3 regions of the Streptomyces sp. NPDC005955 genome follow, and region 1 is predicted to be linked to each of the others. Evidence: riboswitches for the same ligand, from Rfam matches in the RefSeq annotation. Region 1 holds a riboswitch; each other region holds the start of a gene.
The links. A riboswitch is a leader RNA that binds a small molecule or an ion and turns the genes downstream of it on or off. The one in region 1 is predicted to bind thiamine pyrophosphate.

Region 1 (7,339 bases):
CGCCGGGCGCGGTGGTGAGCGAGGCGACGAGGTCGCCGAGGGTCGTCCCGGGGGAGACCTCCCGGTGCTCGCCGTTGAGGGTGACGCTCAGGGTCGTGGACCCGGGGGCGGGTGACGCGCTCATGCGGGCTGCTCCTGGGGGAGGCGGGCGAACCGGAGGGGGGTGAAGGGGCGTGCGGCGTCCGGCAGTTCACCGTGCACCAGGGCGTGGGCCAGCACGTCCCCGGTGACGGGGGTGAGCAGCACGCCGTTGCGGTGGTGGCCGGTGGCCAGCAGCAGCCCGTCCAGTGCGGTGGGGCCGAGCAGGGGGGCGTTGTCGGGCGAGCCGGGCCGCAGCCCCGCACGGGTCTCGACGAGCGGCAGCTCGGTGATGCCGGGGACCAGCTCGTGGGCGTCCCGCAGCAGTTCGTACACGCCGCCCGCGGTGACGGTGGTGTCCCAGCCCAGTTCCTCGCTGGTGGCTCCGAGGACCAGCTCACCGTCCTCGCGCGGCACCAGGTACACCTGTCCGCCGCGCACCACCGCCCGCACGGTCCGACTCAGGAACGGGCCGAGGCCGGGCGGCACCCGCAGCCGCAGGATCTGTCCCTTGACCGGTCGTACCGGAGGCAGGACCTCCTCGGGGACGCCCGCGAGCCGTCCGCTGAGACTGCCCGCGGCGAGCACGACCTGCCCGGCCGCCAGCTCGGTGCCGTCGGCGAGCAGGACGCCCGAGGCCCGCTCCCGGCGGGTGACCAGACGTTCGACCCGCTGCCGGTGGAAGACCACACCGGCCGACGCACAGGCGGTGACCAGGGCCGCGGCCAGTCGCCGCGGGTCGATCTGGTGGTCGTCGTCCACCCGCAGCCCGCCGCGCACGCCCGGGGCCAGCATCGGTTCGAGCCGCCGGCACTCCCGACCGTTGAGCCACTGTGGCGTCAGCCCCGCCGCGGTCTGCACGGCGTGCAACTCCCGCAGCTGGGACCGGTCGTCGGCGTCGAGGGCGACGGCGAGGGTGCCGCAGCGCCGGTAGCCGAGGTCCGCCCCGGTGACCTCGGACAGTTCGGCGGCGAACGCCGGATAGGCCCGGGCCGAGGCGGTGTTGAGGGCGAGGAGCTGCTCCTCGCCGGGGTGCAGTTCGGTGACCGCGGCGAGCATCCCGGCCGCCACCTGCGCGGCGCCGCCGCCCGGCGCGGGGTCCGCCAGTGCGGTGCTCAGACCGCGCCCGGCGGCCCGCCAGGCCGTCACCAGACCGATGATCCCGCCGCCCACCACCAGGACGTCCGCTGAACGAGACATGGGTGCTCCGCTCCTCCCTTCGCCGGCATGACCCGGATCAGGTTCGTACGGTCGGAGGCCGGTCAGCCTCCCTCTCAGCCCGGTGCGTCCGGGCTCCCGCGAGTTACGTTGGCCACCCTAACCCGATGCCCCGCACCCCAGTAAGGGAGTCGTGTCCCGTGCCCGACCAGCCGCACCGCCCCGACGCACCGGCCGCGCCCTCGCTCGACGGACGGGTCCTGGTACCCGTGGCCGACCAGGCGCCCGGCCAGGTCGGCACCCGCACCCGCTTCGCCTACCACGAGCGCGACGGCGTGGTCTGGGCCGACTACGCGGGCGGCGAGGTGGTCCGCGGCCACCTCGTCGGCACCCGCACCGGGGACCGGCTGGACTTCCGGTACGTCCAACTGCGCACCGACGGGACGACCGCATCCGGACACTGCGCGTCCCGGGTGGTCGCCCTGCCGGACGGGCGGGTGCGGCTGTTGGAGACCTGGGAGTGGGAGTCGCGCGAGGGGCGGGGAACGAGCGTGGTGGAGGAGACACCGCCCGAGCCGGGACCGACCGCCGACTGAGCCGGCGTCCGGGTGTCTAGGGTGACGACCGGGGACAGCCGGATGCCGGCCGACGGCCCCACCACCCGACGAGGCGGACGAGGGCGACATGCCAGACGAGACAGAAGAGACAGACGAGACGGCCAGGACAGCCAGGACAGCCGGGGCAGCCGGGCCGGAAGAGACAGCCGCGGCAGTCGAAACGGACGAGACGACCGGGGCGACGGAGACGGCCGGGGTGTCCGGGGTGTCCGGGGTGTCCGGGGTGACGGAGACGGGCGCGGCGGGCCGGTCGACCGCGACGGCCGAACCGGGTGGCACGGCTGACCGGCCACCGGGCGTCGTCATCGCGGGCGCGGGCATGGCCGGGGTGCAGACCGCGGTGGCCCTGCGCGAACAGGGCTTCGCCGGACCGGTCGTCCTGATCGGCGCCGAACCCCACCAGCCCTACGACCGGCCGCCGTTGTCCAAGGCCGTGCTCCTGGGCAAGGCCGAGGACTCCGCCTTCGACGTGGACTTCGCGGCGCTCGGCATCGACCTGCGGCTCGGCCTGGAGGTCACCGGCGTCCGCCCCGACGACCACGCACTCGACACCGAGGCCGGACCCGTCCCGTACGACACGCTGGTCATCGCGACCGGCGCCGAACCGGTCCGGTTGCCGGGCGCGGACGGCGTCCCCGGGGTGCACCTGCTGCGCACCCTGGACGACGCGGAGCGGCTGCGCCCGGTGCTCGCCGACCAACACGACGTCGTGGTGGTGGGCGCCGGCTGGATCGGCGCCGAGTTCGCGACGGCCGCCCGTGAGGCGGGCTGCGCGGTGACCGTGGTGGAGGCCGCCGACCGGCCGCTCGCGGGCGCCCTGCCGGCCGAGGTCGCGGCCCCCATGACCGACTGGTACGCGGAGGCCGGGGCCACCCTGCGCACCCGGGCGCGCGTGGTCCGCGTGCAGCCCGGCGAAGTGGTCCTGGACGACGGCAGCGTGCTGCCCGCGGGCGCGGTGGTGGTGGGCATCGGCGCCCGCCCCGCCACCGACTGGCTCGCCGGCTCCGGGATCGCGCTCGGCGCGCACCGGGACGTGCTCGCCGACGACCACCTGCGGACCTCGGTGCCCGACGTCTACGCGGTCGGCGACTGCGCCTCCTTCCCCTCCGCCCGGTACGGCGAACGCCTGCTGGTGCACCACTGGGACAACGCGCTCCAGGGCCCGCGCACGGTCGCCGCCGGCATCGTCGGCGAGGTGCCCGCGGTGTACGACCCGGTGCCGTACTTCTGGTCCGAGCAGTTCGGGCGCTTCGTCCAGTACGCGGGCCACCACGAAGGCGCCGACACGGTGGTCTGGCGCGGGGAGCCCTCGGGTGCCGCCTGGTCGGTGTGCTGGCTGCGCGGCGGGCGGCTGGTGGCGCTGCTGGCCGTGGGGCGCCCCCGCGACCTGGCCCAGGGCCGCAAGCTGATCGAGTCCGGCGCGGTGCTCGACACCGGGCTGCTGGTGGACCCCGCGCGCCCCCTGAAGTCGGCCGTCCGCTGACCCGTCGGGGCGGGCCGCCGGTGGGGCCGACCGGCCCCACCGGCAGCGGGCCGCTTTTCCGATGTCAGAAGGAAGTGGCAGGCTTGGGTACGTGACCGAGATTGACGCAAAGATTGATGCTCTCGTCCCCGCCTGGCTGACCCTCCCGGACATCGCCGAGCGGATCGGCGTGGAGGTGACCCGTGTTCGGCAGCTCGTCAAGGAGGGCCAGCTGATCGCGGTGCGCCGCGGCGAGAACAGGGCCCTGCACGTACCCGCGGCCTTCATCGACGACGACAAGGTCGTCAAGGGCCTCAGCGGCACCCTGACGCTCCTGCGGGACGACGGCTTCACGGACGAAGAGACGCTCGAATGGCTCTTCACCCCCGACCCCAGCCTGCCGGGCACGCCCGCCCAGGCCCTGAGTGAGAACCGCGGTACGGAGGTGAAGCGCCGCGCGCAGGCGCTCGCCGTCTGAGCCGCGCACCCGCCGCCGACTGAGCGGCCGACGCCGTCGGTGCGCGGACCCGAGGTGGTCCGCGCACCGTACTCACCTGCGCGGTACGCCGCGTTCCCTCCGTACGCCCGCCTGCGGTGCGCTGTTCGGTGGGGGTGCGCGGTGGCTTCGCGCGCAGTTCCCCGCGCCCCTGATCGGGCGCGTCCTGCTCGGCGTGCGCCGTCCTGCGCGGACCGCCCACGCACCACCGCACCGTCCACGGGGGGACCAGTACCGCCATGGCAGATTCCACTCCCACGCGCCGCGCCCGGCTCGCCGACGCGCGCCTCTACCTCTGCACGGACGCCCGCACCCGCCAGGGCGACCTCCCGGAGTTCCTCGACCGCGTCCTCGCGTCCGGCGTGGACGTCGTGCAACTGCGCGACAAGGGCATGGAGGCCGCCGAGGAACTGGACCACCTGCGGGTGTTCGCCGACGCCTGCCGGCGGCACGGCAAGCTGCTCGCGGTGAACGACCGGGCGGACGTCGCCCACGCCATCGGCGCCGACGTGCTCCACCTGGGCCAGGGCGACCTCCCGGTCCCCGCCGCCCGGGCGATCCTCGGCGAGGACGTCCTGATCGGCCGCTCCACCCACGCCGACGAGGAGGCGCAGGCAGCGGCCCGGCAACCGGGCGCCGACTACTTCTGCACGGGCCCGGTGTGGCCCACCCCCACTAAGCCGGGACGGCACGCCCCGGGGCTTGCCCTGGTCCGCCACACCGCCGGGCTGCGCCCCGAGCGGCCCTGGTTCGCCATCGGCGGCATCGACCTGGGCAACCTCGACCAGGTCATCGAGGCAGGGGCCCGTCGGGTGGTCGTCGTCCGGGCCCTCACCGAGGCCACCGACCCGGGCGCGGCAGCCGCCGAATTCGCGCGCCGGCTGCGGAACCCGTAGACCCCGGCCCCCGCTCCGCCCACTCTGAGGACGGAGAGTGTCCGAGGGGTGGACACCGCGGGGGTCTTTCGTCGGATTTGTCCCTCGCCCGGTTGGGGGACGGCCCCGGCGTGGCTAACCTGCCCGTATGGCCCTTGGGACAGCTTCCACCAGGACGGATCGCGCGCGCACGGTCCGTGACATGCTCGCATCGGGTAAAACGACGTACTCGTTCGAGTTCTGGGCACCGAAAACCCCGAAGGGCGAACGGAACCTCTGGAACGCGCTGCGGCGCGTCGAGGCCGTCGCGCCGAGCTTCGTTTCGGTGACCTACGGTGCCGGCGGCTCCACCCGCGCGGGCACGGTCCGGGCCACCGAGCAGATCGCCTCCGACTCCACCCTGACCCCCGTCGCCCACCTCACGGCGGTGGACCACTCCATCGCGGAGCTGCGCAACATCATCGGCCAGTACGCCGACGCCGGCATCCGCAACATGCTCGCCGTCCGCGGCGACCCGCCCGGCGACCCCATGGGCGCCTGGGTGCCGCACCCGCAGGGCCTCACCTACGCGGCCGAACTCGTCCGACTCATCAAGGAGTCGGGGGACTTCTGCGTCGGCGTCGCCGCCTTCCCGGAGATGCACCCGCGCTCCCCCGACTGGGACGCGGACATCCGGCACTTCGTCGACAAGTGTCGGGCGGGCGCCGACTACGCCATCACCCAGATGTTCTTCGACCCCGAGTCCTATCTGCGGCTGCGTGACCGGGTGGTCGCGGCCGGGTGCGACACGCCCGTCATTCCCGAGGTCATGCCGGTCACGAACGTCAGACAGCTCGAACGGCTGTCCCAGCTCAGCAACGCCGCCTTCCCGGCCGAGCTGAAAGACCGCATCCTCGCCGCGCGGGACGATCCCGCCGCTGTACGCTCCATGGGAATCGCGTTCGCGACCGAGTTCTGTGCGCGGCTGCTGGACGAGGGCGTTCCCGGGCTGCACTTCATCACGCTCAACAACTCGACCGCGACGCTGGAAATCTACGAGAATCTGGGGCTGCACCACACGCAGGTCTAGATCGGTCGTGCGCGGTGGGGCGCCGACCGCACGAGAGGGGCGTACATGGGCTGGGCGGTCCTCTACATCGCGTTCGGCGTCGTCGCGCTGTGGCTGCTGGGCGAAGTGCTGTTGCAGTACAAGGCCAGGCTCCGCTGGCGGTTGCTGGCCTTCTGCGGCTTCCTGGGCGTGGTCATCGGCGTCGTCGTCTCGTCGGTCGTGGTCATCGGGATCGGCGCGATCGCCTTCGCCATCGGGCAGACGTACGTGACCATGTCCTTCCGCAAGGGCTTCTCCACGGGCTGGGCGATCGGCGGCCGGCCGGGCGCCAGCAAGCGCCGCAAGACGGAGACCGAGGGACGACAGGAGCCCACGCTCCAGGTGTCCGGCATGGAGGAGACGGGCGGGTACCCCTCCGACGCCGCCTTCGCGAACGCCGCCACCACCATCGGGCCGGTCTTCGACGCGGACGCCTTCGCCCCCGGGGCCACGGGCCCCGACCACCCCACCGAGGTCTACGCGCCCGAGCCGATGCCGGACGACACCGGCCAGTACGGCGTGTACGGCGACCCCGGGCCCACCCCGCACGGCCAGGGCGGCCCGGGCGGCCCGGATCAGGGGTTCGGCCACGACGCCCACCCCGGCCCCGGACAGGACTACGGCTACGACCAGGGGCAACAGCAGTACGCCGCCTACGCGGACCCCTACCCGACCGCCGCCCCGCCGTACGGGGGCGCCCCGCACGACCCCTACGCCCAGCCCGCACCCGGCCAGGACCCGTACGGCGCGGGCTACCAGGAGACGCCGCCCGGTGGGGTCTGGGTCCCCCAGCAGCGCACCACGGCCGCCGACGGCAGTTACGGCGACGACTTCCCGGACGCACAGCCCTACCCGTACCCGTATCCGCAGTCGGACGACGGCCAGGGCGTCTACGACCCCGGTCACGACGAGCGTCAGCCGTACCGCTACTGACCGCCCGGCGTCCCGCGCCCCGGTGACCGCCCGTCACTGGGAGCCGCGGAACTCCGGCCCCTCGACGACGAGTCCGGCGACCAGCGCGCCCGACATGCCCGCGTGCGGCAGCCCGCCGCCCGGGTGCGACCACCCGCCGACCAGGAACAGCCCCGGCAACCGGGTGCTGTTCGCCTGGTGCAGCAGCCGCCCCCCGGCCGCCGCGAGCGCCGGGCCGGGCACCGCCCCGTCCGGTACCCCGGTGGCCACCGCCACGTCCGCGGGGGTGCGCACCTCCTGCCACAGCAGCCGCTCCCGCAGGTCCGGCACGGCCCGACCGGCCGACTCGACCATCCGTTCCGCCGCCCGACGGTGCTCGACGAGCGCGCTGTCTCCCCCGCTGCCCAGCGCCGGGACGGTCGCCGTCAACGTCACCGCCTCGTGCTCCGCGTCCGGTGCGCCCGCCGGGTCGCCCGTGCGCAGCACCTCCACCGTCGGGTGCGCGGGCAGACCGGGCACGGCGCCGAACAGGGCGTCCAACTCGCCCTCCGGATCCGTCGAGTGGACCACCGTGCGGTGTGCGGTGCCCTCGGGGCGTGCCCCGCGCAGTGCCAGGAAGACCGTGAGCCGGCTCGCACCGCCCGGCCGGGGCGG
Region 2 (7,339 bases), on a different contig from region 1:
CGTCTGCTGTAGCGAATCGACCGTCTACGCCACCACGGAACCGCCGATCACCACGCTCTCGCTCAAACCGCGGCGGATCGGCACGGCCGTCGTCCAACTCCTCATCGACGCGATCGAGGGAGTCGAGTCCGACCATCCGATGGAGCAGGTCATACCCACGGAACTGATCGTCCGCACCTCCTCCGAACGGCGTCATCCGCGCACCACCGTCAGCCCTCCCCGCTCGCCGCGCACCGGCTAGCCGAGGGTGAACGGACATCCGGTCGCCGCCCAATTCGGGAGAAAAGCGCGGTGAACCGGGCCGCTGTTCCGATTCACCACCCCTGGGTCATCACACAGCGCGATCCGCATTCCTATGATGGGCGGACGACACCGCGGGCCGCTGCGACCAGGCAGTCCGATCCGGTGCAGTTGCGGCGCGAGGTGGTGGAGGGGTCGATGACTCAGGGGGCAGGTCAGGGACCCGTCGTGCGAACGCCGACGGTACGTGACTTCCGGGTGCCGGCCTATGTACACGAGGCCGGTCCCGTCCATCCCGACCGGCCCGATCCACGGCCCGATCCACGGGTCGGTCCGCACCCGGGCAGCGCCGGTCCGCACCCGGGCACCACGGCGGACCCGGGCGCCGCTCCGGCGCGCCCGCCGCAGCCCACCACGCCTCCGGACGGCGCGCCGTACCGGCCCGCGAGCGCCCCCGCCCACCCCGAACCCGGCCCTCACCGGGCGCCCGGTGAGCACCCGGCGCCCGGTGACCGGCACGCGCCGGTCGCCGCCCACCCCGCCGCGCCCGGCGGCACCCCGCCCTACGACGGCGGCGAGGAACCCGAGGGCTACACCCCGACCCAACGCGACCTCCCGGTGATCAAACGGGGCGACACCCTCCCGGCACCGGAAGGGTCCCCCGCTCCGGCCCCCGCGCCCCCCGCCCCGGACGGCCCCGGCCCGCTGTACGTGGTGGGCGACGTGCACGGCTACCTGGACGAACTGGTCGCCGCGCTGCACGAGCAGGGCCTGATCGACACCGAAGGCAACTGGTCCGCGGGCACCACCCGGCTCTGGTTCCTCGGCGACTTCACCGACCGCGGGCCCGACGGCATCGGCGTGATCGACCTGGTCATGAAGCTGTCCGCCGAGGCCGCCGCAGCCGGGGGCTACTGCAAGGCCCTCATGGGCAACCACGAACTGCTCCTCATCGGCGCCCGCCGCTTCGGCGACACGCCGGTCAACTCCGGTGCGGGCACCGCCACCTTCCAGGCGGCCTGGCTGCTCAACGGCGGCCAGAAGGCCGATATGGACCGCCTCCAGGACCACCACCTCCAGTGGATGTCCCGGCTCGACGCCATGGTGGAGGAGGACGGCCACCTGCTCCTGCACTCGGACACCACCGCCTACCTCGACTACGGCGACTCCATCGAGGCCGTGAACGACACGGTGCGGGAGACCCTGACGCGCAACGACGCCGACGAGTGTTGGGACCTGTTCCGGAAGTTCACCAAGCGCTTCGCCTTCCGCGACGAAGCCGGACCGCAAGCCGCCCGGGAACTCCTCTCCGCCTACGGCGGCTCCCGCGTCGTACACGGCCACAGCCCCATCCCCTACCTGCTCGGAGAGGTCGGCTCCGAGGACGACGACGACAGCCGCGGCCCGGTGGTGCACGGACCGCACGTCTACGCCGACGGACTCGCGATCGCCATGGACGGCGGCGTGACCATGGCCGGAAAGCTGCTGGTCCAGCAACTCCCCCTGCACGACTGAACGTTCCGCGGGCGATCGCGGAAACGGAGGATCCTGCGGCACCGGGGCACCATTTTCGGAAATCCCCTGTCACCGTGCGCCGTGCCGGCCCTACCATGGCCCATCCGTAGCAGGCTCCCCTCCGTTTCTGCCCGACGGCTCTCAACCATGTGAGCCACACGCCCTACGGAGCATCGGGGGATGCAGATGAACAGCGTTCCGCGGCAGTTGTCGAGCGAGGACCGCACCGAGTACGAGCGGATCCTCGACGAGGCGCTGCGCACCACCGCGCACCATCCCGAACTGGCACCCGTCAGCCACCGGTTGAACACCGAACAGCTGCGCAGCAGGGCCGTCGAAGCCCGGGCCCTGATCACGGCCGCGGCCACCGCCGAGTACGACGCCTACGTCACGGTCCGCGCCGAAGCACGTGCCACCACCCCGCGCACCACGGCCGACGGCGCACCCGAGCCCACGGGCGCCGGTGTCCTCGCCGTCCTCGCGGTGCTCGCACCGGTGCTCGCCGGGGCCGCCGCAGTGATCTTCCTGCTCGTCGGCTACGCCCTGCGGGCGTTCAGCCCCGGGCTGGCGATCGGCCGGACCCTACTCGCCACGGGCTGGGTCTTCGGCGCGATCACCGCCGCCGCGATCCTCGTCGCCGCGGCCGGACTGCTGTTCGCCGCACTGCGCAACAACGCGACGGCGCTGCGGGCCGCCCCGCGGCGCGAGATCGACGAACGGGTCGAACTGGCCCGCGCGGCCTGGCGCGACGCCCTGCTGGAGCACGGCATCGTGCCCTTCCTCCGCAGCGCCCTGGCGAACGCCCCAAACCCCGACGCCGGGGCTGCCGGGACCGGCGGGACGTACGGCCCGGCCCCGGCGGGTGCCGGCACCTCCGGTCGGATGCCGCACCTCGGCTACCACCGGCCGGGGTTCAGCAGCCCCGACCGGGGCTCGGAGGGGCCGCGCCCCAGCTATTCGAGCCCGGACTTCAGCAGCCCGGACTTCGGCGGGCCCGAACACCCGCCGGAGTGACCCGGTCCGCACGTCGGCCCGGACGCGCCCGTCACGCCAACGGGAGGTAGACCCGGTTGCCCGAGGCCGCGAACTCCTTGGACTTCTGGAGCATCCCCTCGGCGACCTCCTGAGCGGAGGCGTCCTCGGCGGCGTCGCCGCCGAACCGCTCGTTGATGCTCTGGCTGATCTTCATCGAGCAGAACTTCGGCCCGCACATGGAACAGAAGTGCGCCGTCTTCGCGGGTTCCGCGGGCAGGGTCTCGTCGTGGAAGGACCGTGCCGTGTCGGGGTCGAGGGCCAGGTTGAACTGGTCCTCCCAGCGGAACTCGAAGCGGGCGTCGGAGAGCGCGTCGTCCCACTCCTGGGCACCGGGATGCCCCTTGGCCAGGTCCGCGGCATGGGCGGCGATCTTGTACGTGATGACCCCGGTCTTCACGTCGTCACGGTTGGGCAGGCCCAGGTGCTCCTTGGGCGTGACGTAGCAGAGCATCGCGGTGCCCCACCAGGCGATCATGGCGGCGCCGATCCCGGAGGTGATGTGGTCGTAGGCGGGCGCGATGTCGGTGGTCAGGGGGCCCAGGGTGTAGAACGGGGCCTCCTCGCAGATCTCCTGCTGGAGGTCGATGTTCTCCTTGATCTTGTGCATCGGCACGTGTCCGGGGCCCTCGATCATGGTCTGGACGTCGAAGCCCTTGGCGATCCGGTTCAGTTCGCCGAGGGTGCGCAACTCCGCGAACTGCGCCTCGTCGTTGGCGTCCGCGATGGAACCGGGGCGCAGCCCGTCGCCCAGGGAGTACGTGACGTCGTAGGCGGCGAGGATCTCGCACAGTTCCTCGAAGTTCTCGTACAGGAAGGACTCCTTGTGGTGCGCCAGGCACCACGCGGCCATGATCGACCCGCCGCGCGACACGATGCCGGTCTTGCGGCGCGCCGTGAGCGGTACGTACGGCAGCCGGACGCCCGCGTGGACGGTCATGTAGTCCACGCCCTGCTCGGCCTGCTCGATGACCGTGTCCTTGTAGATCTCCCAGGTCAGTTCCTCCGCCCGGCCGTCCACCTTCTCCAACGCCTGGTAGAGCGGCACCGTTCCGATCGGCACGGGGGAGTTGCGCAGCACCCACTCCCGGGTGGTGTGGATGTTGCGGCCGGTGGACAGGTCCATGACGGTGTCGGCGCCCCAGCGGGTGGCCCAGGTCATCTTGTCCACCTCCTCCTCGATGGACGAGGTGACGGCGGAGTTGCCGATGTTGGCGTTGACCTTCACCAGGAACCGCTTGCCGATGATCATCGGCTCGATCTCCGGGTGGTTGACGTTCGCGGGCAGCACCGCCCGGCCGGCGGCGATCTCGGCCCGTACGACCTCGGGTTCGACGTTCTCGCGGAGCGCCACGAACTCCATCTCGGGCGTGACCTCGCCGCGGCGCGCGTAGGCGAGCTGGGTGACGTGCTTCCCGTCGCGGCCCCGTCGGGGCTGGCGGGGCCGTCCCGGGAACACCGCGTCGAGGTTGCGCAGCCCTCCGCGCGGCGAGGTGTGCTTGAGCCCGTCGTCCTCGGGGCGGACGGGGCGGCCCGCGTACTCCTCGGTGTCGCCGCGCGCGACGATCCAGTTCTCCCGCAGCGGCGGCAGCCCGCGGCGGACGTCGGTGTCGGCGTGCGGATCGGTGTACGGGCCGGAGGTGTCGTACAGGGTGACCGACCCGCCGTTGGTGAGGTGGACCTGACGGACCGGCACGCGCAGATCGGGGCGGGGGCCCTCGACGTACGCCTTGTGCCAGCCGGCGGTCGGCCCGGGGTCCGCGGTGTCCGTGGGCTCCGCAGTGTCCGTGGGCTCCGCAGTGTCCGCAGTGTCCGTGGGATCGGTGGGGTCGGTCGCGGTCACGGCAGGCGTGCGTGCGTCCTTGATGGTCATGAGACCTACTCCCTACGCCGGCATTACCCGGTAACAGGTTCAGCGGTCGACGCAGCGGTTCTCCGCCGGAGCACCCGTCCGCGTGAAGCGTCGAGCAGGTCCGGGTACGGAGGTCAGCGCCCTCTCAGCCCGGTGCTCCGAGCTCCCGCGTGTGCAAAGGTGCCCCCACGCTAGCGTCATGTCTGGCGTGCTGAACAGTGGGCCCCGCCCGTTCTTGCGATGATCGGGCGGTGACCACCTCGCCGCAGCCTCCCGTCCCGCCCGCCGGACAGCCCTGGCCGCCGTCCCCCGCGACGGCCCCGGAGTCGACCGCCCACGGCTACGGCCACGGTCCGGACGGCCACGGCGGCCAGGGGAGAGGCGGGGGAGGCCACGGGGGCCACGGGGGCCACGGGGGCCACGGGGGCCACGGGGGCCACGGGGGCCACGGGCATTCTCACTCGCACGGTCCGGCGGCGCCCGTCTCGGCCCGCTTGCGCCGGATCATCGCCGCGGTGCTGATCCCCTTCGCCACGGCCGTCGTCGTGGGGCTGGTCGTCCTGTGGCCGGGCGGCGCCCCCACCCACGAGCGCACGGGCGTCGGCTTCGACCGGCAGACCGAGCAGGCGACGGTCACCCGGGTCGACCGGGTCGACTGCAAGTCCGTCAACGCGGGCGCCGTCCCGCCGACCGGGGACACCTCGACCGCCGAGGGCAGTCAGGCGCAGCAGCGGGCGACCGGCGACTGCGGCAAGGCCACCGTCGAGGTCACCACGGGTCCGCACACGGGTCGGACGTTCACCGAGATCGTGCAGCCCGATGCCTCGCGGAAGCTGGAGCAGGGGCAGAAGGTGATCGTCGCCTACGCCCCCGACGCGCCGCGGGACCTCCAGTACTCGGTCGCGGACACCAACCGTCGGCTTCCGATGGTGCTGTTGGCCGGACTGTTCGCGCTCGCCGTGGTGCTCGTCGGCCGGCTGCGCGGGCTGATGGCCCTGGTGGCCCTCGCGGTGAGCTTCCTGATCCTGACGTTCTTCATCCTGCCCGCGATCCTCCAGGGCTCGAATCCGCTGGTCGTCGCGGTGGTCGGGGCGAGCGCGATCATGCTGATCGCCTTGTACATGTGCCACGGGCTGTCCGCCCGCACCTCGGTGGCCGTGCTCGGCACGCTGGTGTCCCTGCTGCTGATCGGGGTGTTGGGTTCCCTGTTCATCGGCTGGGCCTCGCTCACCGGGGACACCGACGACAACACCGGACTGATCCACGGGCTGTACCCGGGGATCGACATGAGCGGTCTGCTGCTGGCCGGGGTGATCATCGGTTCGCTCGGCGTGCTGGACGACGTGACCGTCACCCAGACCTCGGCGGTCTGGGAGTTGCACCAGGCCGATCCGACGATGAGTCGCCGCGCGCTGTACCGCGCGGGCATCCGCATCGGGCGGGACCACATCGCCTCGGTGGTCAACACCCTGGTCCTGGCCTATGCGGGCGCGGCGCTGCCGTTGCTGCTGCTGTTCTCGATCGCGCAGAGTTCCGTGGGCACGGTGGCCAACAGCGAGTTGGTCGCCGAGGAGATCGTCCGGACCCTGGTCGGGTCGATCGGCCTGGTGGCGTCCGTGCCGGTCACGACGGCGTTGGCCACGCTGGTGGTGGCCGCGGACCGCCCGGGAACGGGCGCCGCTCCCGCGCGTACCGTCCCGTCGCCCGGGGGCCGGGGCCGCCGTCGCAAGGCGCGTACGGGCGGCTGAACCGCCCCGGACGGGTGCGGGTGCTCACCGGGGGACGCCCTTTCGGGGGATGGTTCGGCCACCGCATTGACGGGACGTCAACCCGCGCTCTGTTCCTCCGCCAGGATGCGGTCGAGCGCCTGGTCCAACAGGGAGTCGAATCCGGCCATCGCCCGTTCCTGGCCCAACGGAACGATCTTGTCGGTGCGGTCGAGGAAGGCGATCAGCGGCGCCACCCCCGCGCGGAAGACGGCCTGCTCGGCACCCACCTGAAGCGTGATCAACACATCGCTGAGGATCTCCGGATCGTCCGGGGCGATGTGCACGTCCCCGTCCCCGCAGGGCTCGGCGACCCCGTCGACCAGCAGTTCACGACCGAACGTCCAGCTCACGGGCGCATCGCCGGGGAGGTGGAAGGTCAGCCGCACGGCATAGGGATCGGCACTGTCGTAACGCAACTCCACGGGAATGCGGAAGGTGAGTTCCTCGGACACGAGAAAGCTCATCATGACTTCTGCCTGTACCGACTCGCGCATTGGCTACCCCGTCGTGTGGCGTCGACTGGCCAGGAATCAGCCCCCTGACACTCATGGCATCTTGCTTAAAGTACACGACAGATCACAAGGAGTGAGTTTTCAGATGCTGATAGAGAAGCCGAGTGTCCCTAGTAGCTTTCCGACCTCGCGCTCCAATCGCGCCAACGTCGGCAGCAGTCGGTCCTCCTGGTGCGCGGGCAGCGAGAAGCCGATGGCCATGGCCGTGCTGCCGGCCATGAGGGGCATGGCCGCGCAGACCGTCCCGAGCGCGTACTCCTGGTGCTCCAGCACCGGTTGCATGCGGTCGACGGCCGCGAGCCGCCGCAGGAAGGTCTCCTCGTCCCGCACGGAGTACGGGGTCACGTACCGGACGGGGTGCCGGTGCAGATGGTCGCGGCGGGCCTTCTCACCGAGCTGCGACAGCAGGCACTGACCCA
Region 3 (7,339 bases), on a different contig from region 1:
CGGACAGCGAGGCGACGGCCCGCCGGGCCGCGCCGGGCAGTCCCACCAGGGTCAGCAGTTCCGCCACCCGGGCCTCCTGCTCGGCCCGTGGGGCCCCGTGCATCCGCAGGCCGAAGGCGACGTTGGCGCCGACGTCGCGGTGGGCGAACAGTTGGTGGTCCTGGAACATCAGGCCCACGCCCCGCTGGTGCGCCGGCGTCCCCGTCCGGTCCCGGCCGCCGAGCAGCACCCGTCCCGCGTCGAGGTCCTGGAGCCCGGCGACCGCCCGCAGCAGCGTGGACTTGCCGCTGCCGCTGGGGCCGAGCACGCAGACGACCTCGTGCTCGGCGACGTCCAGCGACACCGCGTCCAGCGCGGCGCGGGCGCCGAAGCGCACGGTCGCACCGTCCAGCCGCAGAGCCGCTTCGGTGTCCGTTCCGGTGCCGGTGCGGGCCGTGGTGGTGTCGGCGGTGGTGGCGGCGTCGGTGGCCGGGTTCGCGGTCATCAGAACTCCCCCGCGTGATCGGTACGGAGGCGTTCGAGGAGCAGCAGGGACACGGCGCACACCACCATCAGGAGGGTCGAGAGGGCCATGGCCTGGCCGTAGTTGAGTTCCCCGGCGCGGCCGAGGAGTCGGGCGACGGCGACGGGCAGGGTCGGTTCGTCGGGGCGGGCGATGAACACCGTGGCGCCGAACTCGCCCAGCGAGACGGCGAAGGCGAACCCGGCGGCGATCAGCAGCGCCCGCCGCACCAGGGGCAGGTCCACCTCGCGCCAGGCCCGCCACGGCGAGGCGCCCAGCACGGCCGCCGCCTCGCGCAGCCGCCCGTCGACGGACCTGAGGACGGGCAGCATCGTCCGCACCACGAACGGCACCCCGACCAGGGCCTGCGCCAGCGGCACCAGCCACCAGGAGGCCCGCAGGTCGAGCGGCGGCTCGTCCAGGGTGATCAGGAACCCGAAGCCGACGGTGACCGCGGACACCCCGAGCGGCAGCATGAGCAGCGCGTCGAAACCGCGCACCAGGCGCCCCGCGCGCCGGGTCAGTGCGGCGGCGGCGAGCCCCCCGACGACCAGGGCGATGGCGGTGGCGGCGAGCGCGTACAGCAGGGAGTTGCCGATGGCGTTGATGGGCGGTACGAGGAACGCACCGCCCTCGGCGGAGGTGAGCGACCGGTAGTAGGTGAGGGTGAAGGCCCCTTCGGTGTCCTGGAAGGAGCGGGCCACCAACACCCCGAGGGGCAGCACGATCAGCGCGGCGACGGTGGCCAGCACCACGGCGAGCAGGGCCCACTGCCCCGCACCGCGCGGGCGGCGTGCGGTGACCGAGGGGTCGACCAGCCGCAGCCCGTGCTCCCGGCGGCGCACGCTCCAGGCGTGGACGGCGAGGATCAGGCCGACGGCGACGAACTGCACGAGGGTGAGCACGGCCGCGCTGGAGAGGTCGAAGATCTGGGAGGTCTGCCGGTAGATCTCCACCTCCAGGGTGGAGAACGCGGGGCCGCCGAGGATCTGGACCACGCCGAAGGAGGTGAAGGTGAACAGGAACACCATCAGCGTGGCTCCCGCGACGGCGGGCCGCAGCGCCGGCAGGGTCACCGTCCGCCAGGCGGCGAACCGGGAGGCGCCGAGCACCCGGGCGGCTTCCTCCTGCCGCGGGTCGAGTTGGGCCCAGAGTCCGCCCACGGTGCGCACCACGACCGCGTAGTTGAAGAAGACGTGCGCCAGCAGGATCGCCCACACGGTGGTGTCGAGCCGTACGCCGGCCGCCCGGTCCAGCAGACCGCCGCGGCCGAGGAGGGCGAGGAACGCCGAGCCGGCCACGACGGTGGGCAGCACGAAGGGCACGGTGACCACGGCCCGCAGCACCTGCTTGCCGGGGAAGGCGAACCGCGCGAAGACGTAGGCGCCGGGCAGCGCGATCAGCAGGGTTCCCGCCGTCGAGGCGAGGGCCTGCCAGGTGGTGAACCACAGCACCTCGCGGATCTCCGGGCGGGCCAGGACCTCCCCGATCGCCCCGAGTTGCCAGACGCCCTCCGGCCGCAGCCCGCGGGCCACGATCGCGGTCACCGGGTAGGCGAAGAACACCGCGAAGAACACCGCCGGCAGCGCCATCAGCGCGCAGCGCAGCAGAGCGCCCCTGCGGTCCGACCGGGCGGCGCCGCCCGTCCGGGCGCCCGGGGCGGCGGGTCCGGGGGCGTCGGTGCGCCCGGGGCCCGCGCCGGCCGCCGCCCCCGACCCGAGCGGGTCGCCGGGGCGGGGGCCGTCGGCCGCGCGGCCTACTTCACTACGAGCGAGGTCCACTGCTTGACCCACTGGTCACGGTGGTCGGCGATCCGCTGCGGGTCCATCGTCAGCGGCGAGGGCACCTCCACCGCGTACCGGGCGAAGTCCGCGGGGACCTTGACGTCCTTGTGCACGGGGTCCACGAACATGTTCAGCGGCATGTCCGCCTGGAAGGTGCGCTCGCTCAGGAAGTCCAGCAGGGCCTTGCCGCCCTCCGGGTTCTTCGCACCCGCGAGCAGGCCCGCGTACTCCGCCTGCTGGAAACAGGTGCCGGTGGAGACGCCGGTCGGCGCCTCGGCGGGCTTGGGGTCGGAGTAGATCGCCTCGACGGGCGGGGAGGAGGCGTACGAGACGACGAGCGGACGGTCGCCGCCGGCCTTCTTGCCGCCGGCGGAGCCGGAGAACTCCTCGTTGTACGCCTGGTCCCAGCCGTCCACGACCTTGACGCCGTTGTCCTTCAGCTTCTTCCAGTAGTCGGGCCACGCGGCGCCGCCCTGCTGGGCGACGGTGCCCATGAGGAAGCCGAGGCCGGGCGAGGAGGTGGCCGGGTTCTCCACCACGAGGAGGTCCTTGTACGCCGGCTTCACCAGGTCGTCGAAGGTCTCCGGCGGGGTCACGCCCTTGTCCGCGAAGTACTTCTTGTCGTAGTTGACGCATATCTCGCCGGTGTCGACGAGGGTGACCCGGTCCTGCTTGTCGAGCAGCGGCCGCTTCGGGAGCCGGACGCTGTCCGCGCCCGCCGCCTCGTAGGGCGTGAAGAGCTCGTTGTCGAGGCCGCGGGAGAGCAGCGTGTTGTCGATGCCGAAGAACACGTCGCCCTGCGGATTGCCCTTGGTCAGGATGGCCTTGTTGACGGCGACGCCCGCGTCCCCGTCCTCCAGGACCTTGAGCGTGTAGCCGGACTCCTTCTCGAACTCCTCCAGCACCTCTTCGGAGGCGGCGAAGGAGCTGTGGCTGACCAGGGTGACCGTCTTGGACCCGCTGCCGTGCCCGTCGTCGCCGCTCTCGGCACAGCCGGAGAGGGTGACGAGGCCCAGCCCGGCCGCGAGGGCGACGGCGGTGGCCTTCTTGGTGGTGCTCACGTGGTGGTTCCTCCTGGAGCGGACCAGGAAGAGACGCGGCCCCGCCCGCGGCCCCCGGGGCGGGAGCGCGGGCAGGGCGCAACAGCTTGAGTGGTGACCGAACTTCCTACCCGGAATGACCCGGGCGAGGTTCAGAGGGTCTGCGGCCCGCCGGTGTGACCCGGCTGCCGCACTCTCAGCGCTGTGGCGCTCCCCTGTCGGAAAATGCAGTTGTCTGTCGTGAACGTGCTGCGAATGGCTCGAACCGCTCGCTGCGCACAAGACGCTATGCGGGCGTTCGGGACAAGAGTACCGCTCTAGCGTTCGGATGCCGCCAGCTGTCCACAGGCCCCGTCGATCTCCTGCCCCCGGGTGTCCCGGACGGTCACGGCCACCCCGTGCGCCGCGATGGCCTCCACGAACGCCTTCTCGTCCTCGGGACGGGACGCGGTCCACTTGGAGCCGGGCGTCGGGTTGAGCGGGATGAGGTTGACGTGCACCCGCTTGTTCTTGAGCAGTCGACCCAGCAGGTCACCGCGCCACGCCTGGTCGTTGATGTCCCGGATCAGGGCGTACTCGATGGACAGTCGCCGACCGGACCGCTCGGTGTACTCCCAGCCCGCGTCGAGGACCTCCCGGACCTTCCAGCGCGTGTTGACCGGGACGAGGGTGTCGCGCAGCTCGTCGTCGGGCGCGTGCAGGGAGATCGCGAGCCGGCACTTGAAGCCCTCGTCGGTGAACCGGCGGATCGCGGGCACGAGCCCGACCGTCGACACCGTGATCCCGCGCTGGGACAGGCCGAGGCCGTCCGGCTCCGGGTCGGTGAGGCGACGGATCGCCCCCACGACGCGGTTGTAGTTGGCCAGCGGCTCGCCCATGCCCATGAACACGATGTTCGACAGGCGCGCCGGGCCGCCGGGGATCTCCCCGTCCCGCAGCGCGCGCATGCCGTCCACGATCTGGTGCACGATCTCGGCCGTCGACAGGTTGCGGTCCAGCCCCGCCTGGCCGGTGGCGCAGAAGGGGCAGTTCATTCCGCAGCCGGCCTGGGAGCTGATGCACATGGTGACCCGGTCCGGGTACCGCATCAGCACCGACTCCACGAGGGTGCCGTCGAACAGGCGCCACAGCGTCTTGCGGGTGGTGTCGTCGTCGCAGCTGATGTGCCGCACCACGGACATCAGGTCCGGGAGGAGGGCCTCCTGCAACCGGTCGCGCGCGCCGGCCGGGATGTCCGTCCACTGGGCGGGGTCGTGGACGTACCGCGCGAAGTAGTGCTGCGAGAGCTGCTTGGCGCGGAACGGCTTCTCGCCGATGGCGGCGACGGCTTCCTTGCGCTCGGCGGGCGAGAGGTCGGCGAGGTGCCGCGGGGGCTTCTTGGCTCCGCGCGGGGCGACGAAAGTGAGTTCTCCGGGCTTGGGCATGGTGCCTCCAGTGTCGCAGACGCGAGCCGGTGGCCCGGGTGCGTCGCCGGCGGCGGGGGCCGGCACCGACCGCCCCCGTCGACGGCGGGCGACCCGGTGCCCGGCGCGTTCGCGCTGGTGGTCGCGGCCGGGGGCACCGTGCGACGGCCCGTGCCGGCGGCGACGGGGACCGGGCACGGTGCCGCGCGTCACAGCGGCACCCGCACCGGACGGGCCGCCCGCACGGGGGTGCGGGCGGCCCCGGCGCTACTCCCGGGCCGATTCCGGCGACGGGGGCCCGCCTACGCGCTCCCGGGCCGTTTCCACTGACGGGGGCCCGCCGGCGCGCGGCACCTGCCGGCGGCCGGTGCTGCGCGCTCCGGGCACGGGGGCGCCGCGGTGCAGGAACATCAGGAAGGGGGCGACGTAGGCCGATGCCTCCACCGGCGTCGCGCCGCCGGCGAGGACGAGGACCACGCCGGCCGACAACGCACTGCCGAACATCGCGGCCCGTGCGAGCAGGGCTGCTCGCCCCTCCGGGTTTTCGGACATACTTGGACTGCTCCTGTTCCTCCGAGGACGGTGAGCACGGGCCACCCGCTTCGTTACCAGGCGCCGCGGGTGGCCTGCTTCGTGTGGGGGCACCGTCGGGTGCCCGCGGTCAGGCCGCGCCGGTGGACGCGTATCCGTCTCCTTCCGGCCAGACGACGACGATCTTCAGCCCGGCGCACAGGTCGAGCAGGTCGTCCTCCGGGCGGGAGGGCACCAGCAGCGCCAGCTCCGGCTCGGGGAGGAAGCGGGCGTAGTCCAGGAGTTGACCGACGGCCATCCGGACGGCGCTCCGCCCGACCGAACCCTTGGCCTCGTAGAGCCGGTTGGCCGTGACGTCGTAGAGGTCGGTCAGCAGCCACTTGGCGACGCCGGTCGGTGCGATCCGGTGCCGCGTCGTCTCGTGGCCCAGCAGCCGGAGGTGGTCGGCGTACCCCAGGACCAGTTTCGCCTCGGCCCGCTCGGCCTCGTACGGTTCGCGGGAGGGCTCGACCCACATCCGCTCGGTGTACTGCGCCTCCACCTCCAGCGCCTCCACCCGGGGGCTGTCCTCGGGGGTGTGCGGAAGCTGGGAACCGGCGGGCGGGGCCGCCGTGAGCGGCTGCAAGCGGAACATGATGACGCTGCGGACCGGTCCGTCGTTCGTCTCCGGCGCCTCGGTGCGGTACCAGGGCCGCTCCTCGGGCAGCACGAACTCCCCGAGGTACTGGCACATGCCCGAGCCGAGGCCCTTGAAGAGGCGCAGGGCCCGGCCCTCGTCCCGGTGCTTCAGGATGGCCAGGTTGCCCTGGCTCATCTTCTGGTCGCCGAGTTGGCCCTCGCCGGCGTAGTGGTAACAGCCGTCGTCGCCCCAGCCGTCGAAGTAGCCGTGTTTGTGGCCCTTCACCGGGTCCGTGAAGCAGAAGACGTTGGCGGACACCCGGGAGGGCCCGATCCCGCCCTGTCGACGCCCTCCGTAGCGCTCGTGCAGCTCGACGCGCTTGAGGACGTCACCGACGGCGATGTCCCAGTCGGTCGCCGTGTCCGTTGCCATCCTGCGGGCCACCCTCCATGCGTTTAGGTCCAGAGGACCACCTAAAACCCTAGGCTATACGAAGGCGCTTCCCTCTCGCTTAAAGTATGTCCACTCGAACTACGCAGCCAGGTTCGGCCAACCCTACGGGACGGGACCGCTGCCACTCCGGCTCCCTCCACCGGCCGTTCGCACTGCGGAGCGAACGGAGCGCCCGGATCCAGTCGCAAGGGCCCGAAATCCGGACCACGGGGAGCAAAGGGCCCCGAGCACCCGGCCCGCTGACCGACGATTCGTCCGTCGCACACCAACAGGACCCACGGGAACCGGACGAGGACTCGACGGAACCCGAAGGGCACCGGGAAGGAACAGGGGAGGACGAGGTGGGCTACCAGATCAAGTGCGGATCGACGCAGACCGCTACGGGGAAACCGTGCAGGAACCCGGCGATGGTCGGCTACTCCCGCTGCCAGCTCCACCGAGGGCCCTGGACGCCCCCGCAACGGCGGCGGACCAAGAAGCGCTGAGCCCCCGCCCGTACGACCGGTGAGGGGGAGAGAACGGTGAGGGCCGGTCGTCCCGTGGACGACCGGCCCTCACCCTCGTTCGCGCGGGTCGAAGACCCCGGCACGGAGCCCGATCAGCCGGACCCCACGAAGACCACCATCAGCAGCCAGACCACCGGGGCCGTCGGCAGGAGCGAGTCGAGCCGGTCCATGATGCCGCCGTGGCCGGGCAGCAACGTGCCCATGTCCTTGATGCCGAGGTCCCGCTTGATCATGGACTCCCCGAGGTCCCCCAGCGTGGCGCTGACGGCGACCGCGAGCCCCAGCAGCAGCCCCTGCCACCAGGTGCCCCCGTCGATCAGGAACTCCATGCACAGGGCGCCGGCGACCATCGCGAAGCCGATCGCGCCGAACAGTCCCTCGCGGGTCTTGCCGGGGCTGATCCGCGGCGCCAGCTTGTGGGTGCCGAACCGCCAGCCGATCGCGTACGCCCCCGTGTCGCTGACGACCGTCAGCACCAGGAAGGTCAGCACCCGCCAGGCA

Region 2: another riboswitch for thiamine pyrophosphate. It lies ahead of thiC (phosphomethylpyrimidine synthase ThiC); the one in region 1 lies ahead of thiO (glycine oxidase ThiO).
Region 3: another riboswitch for thiamine pyrophosphate. It lies ahead of ACFYOU_RS31560 (thiamine ABC transporter substrate-binding protein); the one in region 1 lies ahead of thiO (glycine oxidase ThiO).

What each region holds. Positions count from the first base shown of each region.
Region 1 is NZ_JBIAIF010000003.1:431,624-438,962, forward strand. Features, by position in the region: gene thiS (sulfur carrier protein ThiS) at 1-124, opposite strand, end outside; gene thiO (glycine oxidase ThiO) at 121-1,278, opposite strand; TPP riboswitch at 1,275-1,388, opposite strand; gene ACFYOU_RS10400 (hypothetical protein) at 1,437-1,832, shown strand; gene ACFYOU_RS10405 (FAD-dependent oxidoreductase) at 2,173-3,336, shown strand; gene ACFYOU_RS10410 (Rv2175c family DNA-binding protein) at 3,428-3,793, shown strand; gene thiE (thiamine phosphate synthase) at 4,051-4,707, shown strand; gene metF (methylenetetrahydrofolate reductase [NAD(P)H]) at 4,835-5,755, shown strand; gene ACFYOU_RS10425 (hypothetical protein) at 5,801-6,706, shown strand; gene ACFYOU_RS10430 (FAD-dependent oxidoreductase) at 6,740-7,339, opposite strand, start outside.
Region 2 is NZ_JBIAIF010000006.1:9,488-16,826, reverse strand. Features, by position in the region: gene ACFYOU_RS16450 (LacI family DNA-binding transcriptional regulator) at 1-241, shown strand, start outside; gene ACFYOU_RS16445 (metallophosphoesterase) at 439-1,755, shown strand; gene ACFYOU_RS16440 (hypothetical protein) at 1,936-2,769, shown strand; gene thiC (phosphomethylpyrimidine synthase ThiC) at 2,801-4,660, opposite strand; TPP riboswitch at 4,653-4,819, opposite strand; gene ACFYOU_RS16430 (YibE/F family protein) at 4,891-6,387, shown strand; gene ACFYOU_RS16425 (SsgA family sporulation/cell division regulator) at 6,465-6,902, opposite strand; gene ACFYOU_RS16420 (helix-turn-helix domain-containing protein) at 7,002-7,339, opposite strand, start outside.
Region 3 is NZ_JBIAIF010000019.1:94,523-101,861, forward strand. Features, by position in the region: gene ACFYOU_RS31550 (ATP-binding cassette domain-containing protein) at 1-484, opposite strand, end outside; gene ACFYOU_RS31555 (ABC transporter permease subunit) at 484-2,094, opposite strand; gene ACFYOU_RS31560 (thiamine ABC transporter substrate-binding protein) at 2,259-3,347, opposite strand; TPP riboswitch at 3,433-3,553, opposite strand; gene rlmN (23S rRNA (adenine(2503)-C(2))-methyltransferase RlmN) at 3,644-4,750, opposite strand; gene ACFYOU_RS31570 (hypothetical protein) at 4,997-5,281, opposite strand; gene ACFYOU_RS31575 (restriction endonuclease) at 5,391-6,311, opposite strand; gene ACFYOU_RS31580 (phosphatidate cytidylyltransferase) at 6,931-7,339, opposite strand, start outside.